4 regions of the Peribacillus sp. FSL M8-0224 genome follow, and region 3 is predicted to be linked to each of the others. Evidence: riboswitches for the same ligand, from Rfam matches in the RefSeq annotation. Region 3 holds a riboswitch; each other region holds the start of a gene.

Region 1 (3,563 bases), 230 kb from region 3:
AGAATTGTCAGATAAAGAATAAAGAGTGTATGATAATATAAAACTTTCAATGGAAACGGGATTACCCTTCATTCTGGAGATTGAATAAATGATAGTTAGGAGTTTAAATCATGGAAGAACACATAGAGTTTAGAGAGGCAGAACTATCTGATCTACCCAGAATTGTTGAAATATATAATTCGACAATTGCTTCAAGAATGGTCACGGCAGATACGGAACCTGTATCCGTCCAATCGAGGGTTAAATGGTTTGAGGAACATCATTCAGAAAGTAGACCGCTATATATCATTACTATAGAAGGGAAAACCGCTGGATGGATGAGCTTTCAATCCTTTTATGGCCGACCGGCATATAATTCCACTGCCGAAATCAGTATTTACATTGATGATTATTTCCGGGGAAAAGGAATTGGACAAATTTCGATTCGAAAGGCAATTGAATTGAGTCCAAAATTAGGCGTTAAGACTTTATTGGGTTTCATTTTCGCCCATAATACACCAAGCCTTAAGCTTTTTTCCAAATTCGGGTTTGAAGAATGGGCACATTTACCTCAAGTTGCCGAGATGGATGGCATTGAGCGGGATTTGATCATTCTAGGTAAACGTGTCGATATTTAATATATAATTCTTTAGAGCTATTGCCTTGAGCAGTAGCTTTTTCAGATTAATACAGGTCGAATTGCTAATTTAAAAATACCTATATGCTTCTTGAAGGGAAAAATATTCAGAATCTCTTTTACTTGCTAACGTATTCAATAGCGTATCCAATTCTTGACTGGCTTGTACAGTCAGCAGACTTGTTAAGCCGTAAATCGCTCCCAACTTTATCATTTCCTGTCTCTTCTCTTCTACTTTTTCTATAGTTACCTTACGGCAAGGCATCATAGTCACCTCCCATTTATTCAATATTTTTACACTTTCATCATAATGAAACCACTAGTTAAAATCAACTATTTTTCAGAAATTAAATGTGTTATTTTATAGGTCAAATGTGACAAAACACCTATTTTGTTATTTAATTATGTATAATTTGTGTCGTTTTCTAATAAACGCAAAAAAAGCATCCACTAGTGTAGACTGCGAATGCTTACATCATATCCCTTATCCAAAAATCCAAATATTGTATTCCGTTTACTATGTCATCCATTCAGAAGGTGACTCGTTATTAGGTCTATTTATAACAATCTTATATTCATCTTCAAGTACTTTTAATGGGGCATCATAAAGGTGCCTTTCATCAGAGGTTTTGTATACTCCATTGGCCAATAGCTCTTCAATGAGTTTTGCCTTCCTCTGTTCAATCCTCTTAAATAATTCTGCCATGTAAATGGCTCCTTTCCCAGTCGTCCTAGTGCCTGCTTCTAGTTAGCTAAACTTTATCAACTTGTTTGATTTCACCAAATTATATATACCTTTTCTAGTATGTCACTAAACGTTATTTCCCAAAAATAAAAGCCCCTTCTAATTTAAGAAGAGGCTGACAGTGTCCGTACGGCTCTTCTTATCTTCCAAGCATATGCTTGTTGGATTTAGCACAGTTCCCTAAACGGGTCCGCTGCCGAGGTTTCTTAGGGCCAAGTCCCTCCACCTCTCTGGATAAGAATTCGATATATAATGATGTAGAAATGATTCTAACCTAATAATCTTCAAAAGTCAATTACCTGGTTCTCCCTTTTTTCCTGGACATAAAGTGATTCCTCTTTCAAATACGGGTTGCATTTTCTTGTCTTTCTGATATGATGTCAGTAATTACATACAATTCACACCACTAGGGGAGTCTTTTTTAAGACTGAGATGGAATTAGTTCCGGACCCTTTGAACCTGAACCGGCTCATACCGGCGGAGGGAAGTGGATGATATCGTCCATTTTACAGACTATATCCATCTACCCCGTTCCGTATTCAGGAACGGGGTTTTTTATTCAACAAAAGGAGCCATTCTATAGGAGGATGAACAATGGAGAATACAAAATTAGAAACATTCAGTGATAGACTGCATGCACGGGCAAAAGAGATTTGGAAAAGGAACCATTCACATCCCTTTGTCCAGGCAATTGGAAACGGTACACTTCCTGAAAAGAAATTTGCCTATTACCTGAAGCAGGACTATGTCTATCTCATGGATTATTCCAAGCTCTTTGCTTTAGGTGTCATCAAAGCCCATAACATCGAAACCATGGCAAAATTTGCGAGCATTTTAAATGAAACCCTTCAAGTGGAAATGGATATTCATCGGCATTATGCTTCCGAATTCGGGATCAGCTCCAAGGAATTGGAAAGTACAGAACCTACTCCAACCACTCTAGCCTATACAGGTTACATGCTAAATGCAGCTCAGCATGGGACTTTGGCAGACTTGATCGCCTGTCTCCTGCCCTGCGCTTGGGATTATTATGAAATCGGTTTGCTATTAAAAGAACAAAATGGAGCAGCACTGGAAAACAATCGCTACGCAGATTGGATAAGGTCCTATTCATCTCCTGAATTCGGGGAAGCACACAAGTGGCTGATCACTTTGTTGGAAGAATTGACGGAAGGCATGCCTGAAAAGGAACTTCTTAGATTAGAAAAGCACTTTTTGGTTACTTCCCGATATGAATATTTATTCTGGGACATGGTTCAAAATGAGCAGGATTGGCCTCTGTAGGTGGTTGACATGAGGATGAATCCTATCAAGAAACTGACATTGACAGCCATGATCACGGCTTTAACGACGCTGACCAGTTCATTTATTTTCATCCCTGCAGGATTTGCAAAAATCTTTCCTATTCAACATCTGGCAAATGTCCTGACGGCGGTTCTATTGGGGCCTACATATGCTGTGACACAAGCTTTTTTAGTTTCCATCATTAGAAACATGTCTGGTACCGGTTCAATTTTCGCCTTTCCCGGCAGCATGATTGGTGCACTTTTGGCCGCCATCCTTTATCGAAAAACACAAAGCTTAAAATTCGCCTGTTTAGGGGAAGTGATCGGGACCGGCATTCTCGGTTCCCTGGCCTGTTATCCGCTTGCAACCCTCCTATTGGGAGAAAAAGCTGCTCTTTTTGGTTTTTTACCGGCTTTTATGTTCAGTTCATTCGCAGGGGCGATTTTAGCTTTCATATTACTTAAAATACTGCTAAAAAATAATTATATGAAGGGGTTTTTTTATGAAAACAGCATTAACGATCGCAGGCTCTGATTCAGGGGGCGGTGCTGGAATACAAGCGGATTTAAAAACATTTTCTGCACATGGTGTATTTGGAATGTCTGCCATCACAGCCGTAACCGCCCAAAACACAATGGAAGTCCGTTCTGTACAGCCCATTGAAACAGCTATCATATCGGATCAAATTGCAGCTATCTTTGAAGATATTCCTGTCGATGCAGTAAAAATAGGCATGCTTGGATCTAAAGAAATCGTGGAAACGGTCGCTGCGTCCCTTAAAACCTTCATGCCTGCCATCGTTATCCTTGACCCTGTCATGATTTCCAAAAGCGGCCACCATTTGCTCGACGAAAAGGCCGTCTCTGCCTTAAAAACGGAATTGCTTCCGCTTGCAACTCTTGTAACACCCAATGT
Region 2 (3,563 bases), 790 kb from region 3:
ACGCCCGGGCTCCTTTCACGGGCAGCGAAAGGGATCTGTTATTGGAAATTCAAATGATGGCTCCGAAACTGCCGATCCATTTCCTATTAAATAAAATGGATACGATATACAGTGATCAGGTCGCAGTCCGGATGGAAGACGAAACATGGGATAAAGTGAATGCATATTTCCCGAATGCGAAAGTGTTCGCTTTCTCCAAACATTATGACAGCAGGCAGCAATTGAAGGACCTTTCAGCCTTCCTTCAATCGAATTATCAAGATGATAATTGGAAGGAAAGAAGATCTGAAAAAATCCTGGCATTCATTCGTAAAACTTTATCTTATCTATTAGAAAAACGGACAGCCAATGAGCGGAAATGCGAGCATTCCATCTCGTGGAATGAGCAGATGGAAGTCAAACTGAATGGAGCGGTCAATCAACTGGCTGATCTGGAAAAAGAAAAAAGTGAAAATATCATAAGGTCGTATCGTTCGCTTAAGGACGAAGTGAAAAGTCAGCTTTATTCAAAAATTCCTGAATTACTGAGGGATTGCTCTAAATCGTTAACGGAAAGCAGTGATTTCAGTCAGGTCCATGTACAGTTAAACCAGGAAATGAATGAGCGGATTCAAAACTTCATTTCTGACAAGATCATGCCTCAATATTACCGTTCTCTTCAAGACTGGATTGCCAGTTCCCAAATGGAGTTCTCACAAAGCCAGCAGTTCATGGATGAGATGAGTGCCGGATTCAATGAATTATACAAAGAAGAACGGATTACACTGGCAGGTGACTTCAGGGTGTTGGATGACTGGCGTCGTGATGCCGACCGGATGACAAGCAGTATCCGCATCGAAAACGTTAATATCCTTTTGCGCAGGACTCCATCACAATTGCTGCTTAAAGGAGCAGGGAAGCTATTTGGGGCGATACCGCAAAATAAGGCCAATATGTACAATCGTTACAAGAAATACCTGGAAAGTGAAGATTACCTGGATGTTGCCGAAATGATCACGGAACGTTTTCTAACCCAATTTGGATTGTTTGAAAAATCATTGGATCGGGACATCTCACTTTTCTATCGCAGTTCATTTGCCTTACTTCAAAAAACGATAGAGCAGACGCAGACTGAAATAAAAGACTACCAGGCTGCATTGGAGCATATGAAAGAAAATCCTGAGGTTTACCGTGATCCGATCACGTTGTTCGAAGTGAAATTAAGGCAGTTGGAGAGGCTTGAAAAAATCGAGAAAAAGCGTCTAGCCCAGCTTCAAAGAAAATAAAAATAACGGGAAACATTTCAAATATTCAAAAATCTATTGACTTTACGACTATATCCCTATAAAGTGATAATTACGAAAACGTAACACAATATATCTCTTATCAAGAGTGGCGGAGGGACTGGCCCTAAGATGCCCAGCAACCGTTCCATTAGGAATTGGTGCTAAATCCTGCAAAACAGAAATGTTTTGACAGATAAGAGAGGGAAAAGTCTGCAAAACAGCCGATTAAACCTCTCTATATTAGAGAGGTTTTTATTTTGGGATTTACACCGACTTAACTGATAAGACTAATGAGAAAACATGGAGGGAAACAAGATGAGAAGGTCTATTAAAGGGATATTCATTTCTGCCATCGCTTCGGCTTTGCTTTTAACGGGTTGCTCTGCAGGGCAGAGTTCCACAGAATCGAAGAAAGAAGAAAAAGTATCATTTGAAAATGTCCCGGAGAGATTTGCTGATGGCGATGGAGCCAAAATCAAGGTGATCCGTAAAATTGGCGGTGATGATCATACTGCCCAATACCTGGCGGGGGCGAAAGAAGAAGGAGAAGCACTGGGGTTTCAAGTGGATACGTACACAGCCAATGGTGATACGGCTAAATTCCATGATGCGATAGCACAGGCTTTGGAGGAAGATTACGACGGCTATATCATTTCACATGGTGATGATGCCGCAACTGTAAATGACGTTCAGAAGTTGGTTGATGCAGGTAAAAGCGTTGTCACATTCGATTCAATAAGCGATCTATCTAAAATAGAGGGCGTGACATTAACTTCACAAGATGATGAAGCGCTGGCAACACTGGCTTTCGATAAACTGATAAAAGAACAGAAAGGTGAAGCGGCAATTGCATATCTTTGGGTGGATGGTTTTCCTCCAATGGTAAGAAGAAATGCAGTCTATCAGGAAAAATTAAAAGAAAATCCTGGGATTAAAGAAGTCGAAAGATTCGGAGTGGCATCCGCTGATACTTCGGTGCAGACACAAAATGCTGTAGCCGCAATGCTGAATAAATACCCTAAAGGTAAATTGGATGCCATTTTCGCAACATGGGATGCCTTTGCTATCGGTGCAGCCCGGGCGATTAAAGAAGCGGGCCGCGATGAAGTAAAGATATATGGAATTGATGTTTCGAACGCAGATCTCCAGGAGATCCAATCGGCTGATAGCTCATGGTCCTACACGGCAGCAGTCGATCCCAAGTTGATCGGTGCAGTGAATATGAGGATATTGGCTAAAAAATTAGCTGGCGAAGAAACGCCGCAAACATATGATTTGGAGGCATCACTTATTTCGCAAAAGCAAATCCAAGCTTCAAAAGAAGCGGTAAACATGGCAAACCTGTCTGATATTGTCGATGGCTGGGGGGTATCGACGGAATTTGAAGAAGATTGGATGAAGGTTTTGAAAGATCATTATAAAAAATAAAAAGAGACACTCTCTTTCCAGCGAAGGGAGTGTCTGTTCTATAAGGGGGAATGGACATGGGCAAGCAACTAGAAATGAAGAAGATTTCGATTGAATTTCCGGGGGTGAAGGCGCTGAGTGATGTTGATTTTTCCGTACAATCAGGAACAGCCCACGCATTGGTCGGTGCAAACGGAGCAGGGAAATCGACGTTAATGAAAGTTTTATCGGGAGCCCATGTTCATTATTCAGGTGACATTTTTATTGATGGGATGAAGTGGGATATCCGCTCGCCAAAAGCTGCTCAGGGACAGGGCATTCAAATAGTTTATCAGGAAGTGGATACCGCCCTCATCCCTTATTTAACAGTTGGGGAAAATGTAATGTTGAATGATATGGTCCAAAACATGGGAAAAAAACAAAGGGTACAATGGAAAGAACTGCACAACAAAGCCACTTCTATTCTTGAAGATATGAAAATTCATGTCCCTTCGAAAAAGCTGGTTAGAGACCTTACCTTGGCTGAAAAACAGATGGTCCTGATAGCAAGAGCCGTTTCGACAGAATGCAAATTCCTGATTCTCGACGAGCCAACTGCTCCGTTAAGTCATACGGAGACGACGGAACTTTTTCGAATTGTAAATGAGTTAAAGCAAAAAGGCGTGGCAATCATTTTCATTTCACATTGTCTGCCTGAGATTTTTGAAATCTGTGAGGAAATTACGATCATGAGGAATGGGGAGCGTGTCACTTGTCGAAAAATCGAGGACATAACCCGTACCGAAGTGGTAGAGAACATGCTCGGGAAAACCATGGATGAACAGTTTCCTGAAGTGAATGCTTCGATTGGAGACGTAATTCTGGAAGTGAACGGATTGTCAGATGCCGAGA
Region 3 (3,563 bases):
AGCATAAGGGAACGCTCTACATTTTCTTTAATCTTATCTTCATTTGCAGTGATGCCAACCGCACAATTATCGTTGAAGGAATGAATGCCTTCCGTCAATAATTTGACCGTTTGCAGGAAGTTATAGATGATGACTGGTTTGAACACATTCAATTCAAAGTTACCTTGGCTTGCTGCAAAGCCAATTGTAGCATCGTTACCCACGATTTGTGTCGCAATCATGGTAAGCGCTTCACTTTGGGTCGGATTGACTTTACCTGGCATGATGGAGCTGCCCGGCTCGTTTTCCGGAATGGCAATTTCTCCGATTCCGCTTCTCGGTCCGCTTGCAAGCCATCTGACATCGTTCGCAATTTTCATTAAATCCGCCGCCAATGCTTTCAAAGCACCGTGTGCGTAGACGATTTCGTTATGGCTAGTCAATGCATGGAACTTATTATCAGATGTGACAAAAGGATATCCTGTATCCGCTGCAATTTGTTTGGCAGAAAGTCCCGGGAATTCTTTCTTTGTATTGATTCCGGTTCCTACAGCCGTTCCGCCTAAAGCAAGGTTCAATAGTTTTTGGCTGCTTTCCTCAATCATCGCCAAATCTTTATCGAGCATCGCTTTCCAACCGGAAATTTCTTGTCCTAATGTTAAGGGTGTAGCATCTTGAAGATGTGTCCGGCCGATTTTCACGACATCCCAAAATTCTTTTTCTTTTGTATCGAATGTATCACGAAGTGCTTTGATGGCAGGAACCAATTTTTCAGCGACTTCCATAAAGGCTGCAATATGCATGGCAGTCGGGAAAGTATCATTTGAGCTTTGTGCCTTGTTAACATCATCATTCGGGTGAAGGATTTCCGATTCACCATTTTCTTTTAACCATTCATTCCCTTTGTTCGCGACCACTTCATTCACATTCATATTACTTTGCGTACCGCTTCCCGTTTGCCAAACTACAAGCGGGAAATGTTCATCAAGCGTACCTTCAAGGATTTCGCCGCAAATCTTGACGATGGCGTTCTTTTTAACTTCGGAAAGATCACCAAGATCAAAGTTCACCTTTGCAGCAGCTTGTTTAACGTATGCAAATGCACGAACCAATTCAATCGGCATTTTTTCGTTACCGATTTTGAAATTGTTACGGCTTCTCTCAGTTTGTGCTCCCCAATATTTATCAGCAGGAACTTTCACTTCACCCATCGTATCTCGTTCGATTCTGTATTCCATGTGTTCTCCTCCTAAGTTTGCACTATTCATTGAAGAATTTTTGCATATGAAATGAATAATGTCGGATTATTCTTTCTCTCCATACATTGTACAAACTTTATTATTTTAAAGCAAAAATATCCCGCTGACCCTTTCCATATTTCTGAAAAATCCTAGGCCATTCATATTTAGATGAAAATTTGGATATTCTTTTTTGACACATAAAGTGTAGGCACCGCTAGGCTTCAATTGACCTGGCCATGAACACCAACACATCATCACTCCCAAAATGTCCTTGACAGTATTTTGTATATATAGTAAATTCAAAAGAAATTGAATAATCTAAACTCTTATCGAGAGAGGTAGAGGGAATGGCCCGATGACACCTCAGCAACCTTCATTTGTTTCAAACCAATGAAAAGGTGCTAATTCCACAAGTTTATGAACTTGGAAGATAAGAAGAATGACTCGTCACTACTTAATCAAAGTCTTCTTCTTAAAGAAGACTTTTTTTTATTTTATTTAACTCAAAGGAGCAGTGAAAACCATGTATAAACCTGAAACATATCTTGCTCAATTAGGAAATCGCAGTGAAACGGCGACAGGAACAGTCAATCCGCCGGTATACTTTTCAACAGCTTTTCGCCACGAAGGAATCGGTCAATCGACGGGATTCGACTACACAAGGACAGGTAACCCTACCCGCCAGCTATTGGAGCGATCCATCGCCGATCTGGAAAAAGGAGACCAAGGCTATGCCTGCAGTTCAGGAATGGCCGCCATCTCCACTATACTCGCCCTTTTTAAATCTGGTGATGCGTGGATTGTCAGTGAAGATCTTTATGGCGGTACATATCGGCTGTTAGAACAAGGTTTTAAAAAATGGGGATTGCAGTGTGACTATGTAAACACTTGTTGTTTGGAGGATATCGAAAAAGCCATCACTCCTCACACGAAAGCCATCTTCATCGAAACTCCCACTAACCCTCTTATGCAGCAAACGGATATTAGCGCCGTTGCCGCATTGGCTAAACGATATAATTTATTGCTAATCGTTGATAACACTTTTTACACGCCTCTTATTCAACAACCCATCTTGCTTGGAGCGGATATTGTGATCCACAGTGCAACCAAGTATCTCGGTGGTCATAATGATGTGCTCGCCGGACTGATCGTTGCTAGCGGCGCTGAGTTATGTGATGCACTGGCCTTCCATCATAATGGCACTGGAGCTGTCTTGAGCCCATTTGATTCTTGGCTGTTGATGCGCGGAATGAAAACCCTGGCATTGCGGATGGAGCGTCATGAAAAGAATGCCAAGATACTTGTAGATTACTTATCGGAGCATGATTGTGTTACGGACGTATTGTATCCAGGCCGAGGCGGCATGATTTCTTTCCGCATCATTGATGAAGCGGCGGTCAACCCATTTTTACAATCGCTCTCATTAATTTCCTTTGCAGAAAGCCTTGGAGGGGTCGAAAGCTTCATCACCTATCCTGCCACACAAACACATGCCGATATACCGCTTGAAGTCAGAATGGCAAACGGGGTTTGTAATCGATTGCTCCGCTTCTCCGTTGGCATCGAAGATAGCGACGATTTGATTGGTGACTTGCAGCAAGCATTCGCACATGTAAAAAGGGAGGCACTACGATGACAGATCATGATTTTAGCTTTGAAACGAAATTACTTCATAATCAACATAAATTCGATCCGGTAACGGGCGGTGTGAGCGTCCCCATTCAGCATGCATCGACTTTCCATCAATCCGATATCGATCAATTCGGCAAATATGACTACAGCAGAAGCGGGAACCCAACTCGCGAGGCACTTGAAGATATCATTGCCGATCTAGAGGAAGGCACTCACGGCTTTGCCTTTTCATCAGGTATGGCTGCCATTTCAACAGCCTTCCTCCTATTGTCTGCCGGAGACCATATCGTCATTTCCGAAGATGTGTATGGCGGAACGTTCAGGATGGTCACAAGCGTATTGAACCGTTTCAATATTGAGCATACCTTCGTTGACATGACGGACCTTGAAAGTGTCAAAGCGGCGGTTCAGCCAAATACCAGGGCCATATACATTGAAACGCCTTCAAATCCGTTACTTAAAGTGACCGATATTCAAGCTGTATGTGATATCGCAAAAAAAGCTGGTGCCTTAAGTTTTGTTGATAATACATTCTTGACGCCCGCATTGCAAAAACCGCTGAATCTGGGCGCTGATGTTGTCCTTCATAGCGCGACGAAGTTTTTATCCGGCCATAGTGATGTGGTAGCTGGGCTTGCGGTCGTGAAAGATCCGGAATTGGCGGCAAGACTCGGTTCGCTTCAAAACTCCTTTGGAGCGGTCCTTGGTGTC
Region 4 (3,563 bases), 1.6 Mb from region 3:
CCTTCCATTTATGTCCAATCAGTTATAAACTTCATTTTTTTTTAGACCTTCGATCAACACCTCGATGACTTCCTTACGGCTAAAGGTAGCTGGAGGAATTTCCCCATTACGCAACATTTCCCTTACCTTCGTTCCAGACAGGATGACATGGTCTTCCTTGCCATGCGGACAAGTTTTAGCGGAAGCCATATTGCCACATGCTTTACAGTAAAAACTATGTTCAAAGAATAATAGCGTGATCCCTAACTCATCTGCATTGAAATTCCCAAAGATTTTTTGAGCATCGTATGTGCCATAATAATCGCCCACACCCGCATGATCACGTCCGACGATAAAATGGGTACAACCATAATTTTTACGGACCATCGCGTGGAAAATGGCTTCTCTAGGTCCTGCATAACGCATGGCAGCAGGGAAAACTGCAAGGGAGACGCGATCCTTAGGATAATATTTATCAAGCAGCACTTTATAGCTTTCCATTCTTACATCTGCCGGAATGTCATCTGATTTAGTGGCACCGACTAGAGGATTTAAGAATAAACCGTCGACGATTTCCAATGCTGTCTTTTGGATATATTCATGTGCACGGTGAACAGGGTTCCTCGTTTGGAAACCGACAACCGTTTCCCATCCTTTTTCAGCGAAAGCCTTCCTTGTCTCGACTGGGTCCAAATAATGAGCTTGAAATAGCGGACGCTCTATTCTCTTGATCAACTTTATTTCCCCGCCGACATATACATCCCCGCGGTTATATAAATTTTTCACTCCAGGATGCTTCTCATCATCTGTTTGATATACCAATGTCGCTTCCAATTGCTTATCTGGAGTGTAAATATCGGAAACGGAGAGAACCCCGTAAGTTTCACCTTCATGGGTTAATGTTACTTCTTCACCTATAGTAAGGCTTTCTGCAGCTTCTTCGGTCAAAGGCAGCGTAATCGGGATGCTCCATACATGTCCGCTGCTAAGCCTCATATCCTTCACCACTGTCTCATAGTCACTTTTTGTAAAGAATCCTTTAATCGGGCTGTAGGCACCAGTGCCTATCAATTCAAGATCGCTTAAAGCAATTTCATCGATTTCGATTGACTTCGTTATTTTACTAAAATCATATTTTGGTTCCCAAAGATCGATTAATGTTCCTCCGTGCGGTAAACTGATTGTCATGCTAATTTCCCCCTATGGCTTCTATTTATTTAAGCCTATAATTTCTATTTATTTAAGATAAATGCAATCCGCATTCCGTTTTTTGAGCTCCTTGCCAACGGCCTGAGCGTAAATCATCTGCATTGAAGGCAGGTGCAGTACACGTTTTACATCCAATGCTCGGATATCCATTATCATGCAGGACATTATATGGAAGTCCATTTTTGTGGGCATAGCGCCAAACATCTTTCCATGTCCAATGTATGAGTGGGCATATTTTAACTGATTTGAACTTATTATCCTTATTGATATACTCGGTCTTAGCCCTTGTTTCGGATTGCTCCCTCCGCAGTCCCGAAAGCCAGGCTGTTGCCGATGAAAGCACATCTGTAAGCGGAACGATTTTACGGATGTTACAGCACTTATTGGAATCACTAAGCCATAATTCATCGCCATATTCCGCCGCTTGTTCCTCAAGCGTCAAGTCAGGTTTCTTCATTTCGATCAAAAGCTTCGGATATCGCTTCTTCACTTCCTCGATCAATTGGTAAGTTTCCTCAAAATGAACATCTGTATCAAGGAAAACTATTTTAGCCGAAGGATTGACCTTCGCCAATAAATCCGTAAGCACGATGCCTTCAATACCAAAACTGCAAGCATAAATCAGTTTGTCTCCATAATGGTCATTCGCCCATTGCAGAACTTCCAAAGCACCTTTTGTCTCACTGTCTGCAGGAAATACAGGGAAGTCCCCTGTATTGAAATTTTCATAGTTTATTAATGCAGCCAACTTTGTAGCCCCCTCTAAAAACTTGCTGTATCAGGTTAGAGTAACTGTTGATCAATTCCCGTTGTAATATTCCCCGGGTTATTTGAATCTAGGAAAAAGAGACGAATCTAACCAATACTCTCTTTATATCAGTTAAACCCGCCTCTAGTTTTTCTAGTCAGCAGATACCTTATTTAATTCTTAGTTTTTCATTTCTCTCCATTTGAATGATTTTACCATCCTGGACAATAAGTGTAATGGATCCATATTTCATTGAATTAAGCATTTCTTGAAGTCGTTCAAAAATTTCTTCAAGCTGATTCTCTTTATCCAAACCAGTTCCTCCTTTAAGAAAATCCGCGAATATTTTATTTTAAATTTCTTAGATTTATATAATTCCATACAAACTTACATTGTTATGGTCTGCCTAAAATTTTCACAAAAAACAAAAATCTTTCCATGATGGAAAGATCGCAAGGTAAATATCTTTACCTTATCTTCCAAAATGATCAACATTTTGTTGGAGGTAGCACCTTGCATCCATCATGCAGGTTGCTGGACTTCAAAGGGCCAATTCCCTCCGTCGCTCTGGATAAGTTTTATTATTTTAAATATTAACATATATTTAATCCTTGTCAATGGAGTTTTCTTATAAAATAACTTGGTTTAATATTATGGATGAACTGTTATTTTTATACACACTATTCAATTTATGATTTTATGTTCATATAAATGCGAAAATAGACTCGTCTTTTTAGATAAAGTCTCCAAAAAAATGAGTCTATTTTCATTATTAGGCCTATTATTGACGCGTGTTATTCTAAAAAAAATTTCTAGGGTTCCAGTCTTTTTATAGAAGGAATTAATTTATTGAAGTCATTAATTTCTTAACTGTATCGCTTCTACAAATTCTTGAACCTGACTCTGGACGCGATCAATTAAATGCAAATCATTGATCGGGTTTTCTGGATTCTGTTTATCTATTTCCTTATCAACAAAATAAATCCCCTGCAGCGGCTCGCCTTTTAATATTGAAATTAATGGTTTAAGCGCATAGTCAATCGCCAATAGATGCCTGTTACTTCCACCAATCATGATTGGCAGCACCGGCTTCCCCTTAAAAGCACCTTCTGGCAGCAAATCAATCAATGCTTTCAATACACCTGTATAAGAAGCCTTATAAACCGGTGAACCTATAATGACTCCTCTGGCCGCTTGAATTCTCTCTGAAAGCTTTGAGATATCCTCGCTATTATATTTCCCTTGGAATAAATCATCTGCTGAGAAATCCGTAATCGAGAAATAAGCTGTAGTAAATCCTGCATTTTCGACTAATGATTGAATATGTTTTAGTGAAATGTCCGTTCTTGATGGAATAGCCGGACTTCCTGATAAAATTACGATATCGCTCATTTGATACCCTCCAATGTTACAAGATTTCCAGATATAATTTTCTTAAAGCATTTCGTGAAGTATACATTTATCGTAATTGTCTGAAAAATATAAGTCAAATCTTACACTCTGGACATCTACTCTGAATGAAAAAAGAAACGGTCATATTTACGGCTTGATGCTCATGCCCTTAAATATGACCGTTTCATTATGTATGATTTTGTTTCCCATGAATACCATATACCAAAAGTTGAGC

Evidence for each region. Region 3 has a riboswitch for S-adenosylmethionine ahead of MKX49_RS03935 (methionine biosynthesis PLP-dependent protein). Riboswitches for the same ligand answer to the same signal wherever they lie in the genome.
Region 1: linked by a shared signal. The riboswitch ahead of MKX49_RS05110 (Fur-regulated basic protein FbpA) and the one ahead of MKX49_RS03935 (methionine biosynthesis PLP-dependent protein) in region 3 are both predicted to bind S-adenosylmethionine.
Region 2: linked by a shared signal. The riboswitch ahead of MKX49_RS00180 (sugar ABC transporter substrate-binding protein) and the one ahead of MKX49_RS03935 (methionine biosynthesis PLP-dependent protein) in region 3 are both predicted to bind S-adenosylmethionine.
Region 4: linked by a shared signal. The riboswitch ahead of MKX49_RS11595 (YezD family protein) and the one ahead of MKX49_RS03935 (methionine biosynthesis PLP-dependent protein) in region 3 are both predicted to bind S-adenosylmethionine.

What each region holds. Positions count from the first base shown of each region.
Region 1 covers NZ_JBBOOJ010000001.1:1,056,729-1,060,291, reverse strand. The annotation lists gene MKX49_RS05120 (GNAT family N-acetyltransferase) at 111-617, shown strand; gene MKX49_RS05115 (aspartyl-phosphate phosphatase Spo0E family protein) at 687-884, opposite strand; gene MKX49_RS05110 (Fur-regulated basic protein FbpA) at 1,134-1,322, opposite strand; SAM riboswitch class I at 1,498-1,602, opposite strand; TPP riboswitch at 1,760-1,864, shown strand; gene tenA (thiaminase II) at 1,956-2,645, shown strand; gene thiW (energy coupling factor transporter S component ThiW) at 2,661-3,182, shown strand; gene thiD (bifunctional hydroxymethylpyrimidine kinase/phosphomethylpyrimidine kinase) at 3,151-3,563, shown strand, end outside.
Region 2 covers NZ_JBBOOJ010000001.1:35,003-38,565, forward strand. The annotation lists gene MKX49_RS00175 (GTPase domain-containing protein) at 1-1,265, shown strand, start outside; SAM riboswitch class I at 1,360-1,465, shown strand; gene MKX49_RS00180 (sugar ABC transporter substrate-binding protein) at 1,581-2,693, shown strand; gene MKX49_RS00185 (sugar ABC transporter ATP-binding protein) at 2,750-3,563, shown strand, end outside.
Region 3 covers NZ_JBBOOJ010000001.1:822,783-826,345, reverse strand. The annotation lists gene fumC (class II fumarate hydratase) at 1-1,217, opposite strand, end outside; SAM riboswitch class I at 1,544-1,657, shown strand; gene MKX49_RS03935 (methionine biosynthesis PLP-dependent protein) at 1,744-2,856, shown strand; gene metC (cystathionine beta-lyase) at 2,853-3,563, shown strand, end outside.
Region 4 covers NZ_JBBOOJ010000001.1:2,411,256-2,414,818, forward strand. The annotation lists gene sat (sulfate adenylyltransferase) at 19-1,167, opposite strand; gene MKX49_RS11590 (phosphoadenylyl-sulfate reductase) at 1,220-1,936, opposite strand; gene MKX49_RS11595 (YezD family protein) at 2,106-2,249, opposite strand; SAM riboswitch class I at 2,406-2,514, opposite strand; gene ssuE (NADPH-dependent FMN reductase) at 2,795-3,328, opposite strand; gene MKX49_RS11605 (TetR/AcrR family transcriptional regulator) at 3,516-3,563, opposite strand, start outside.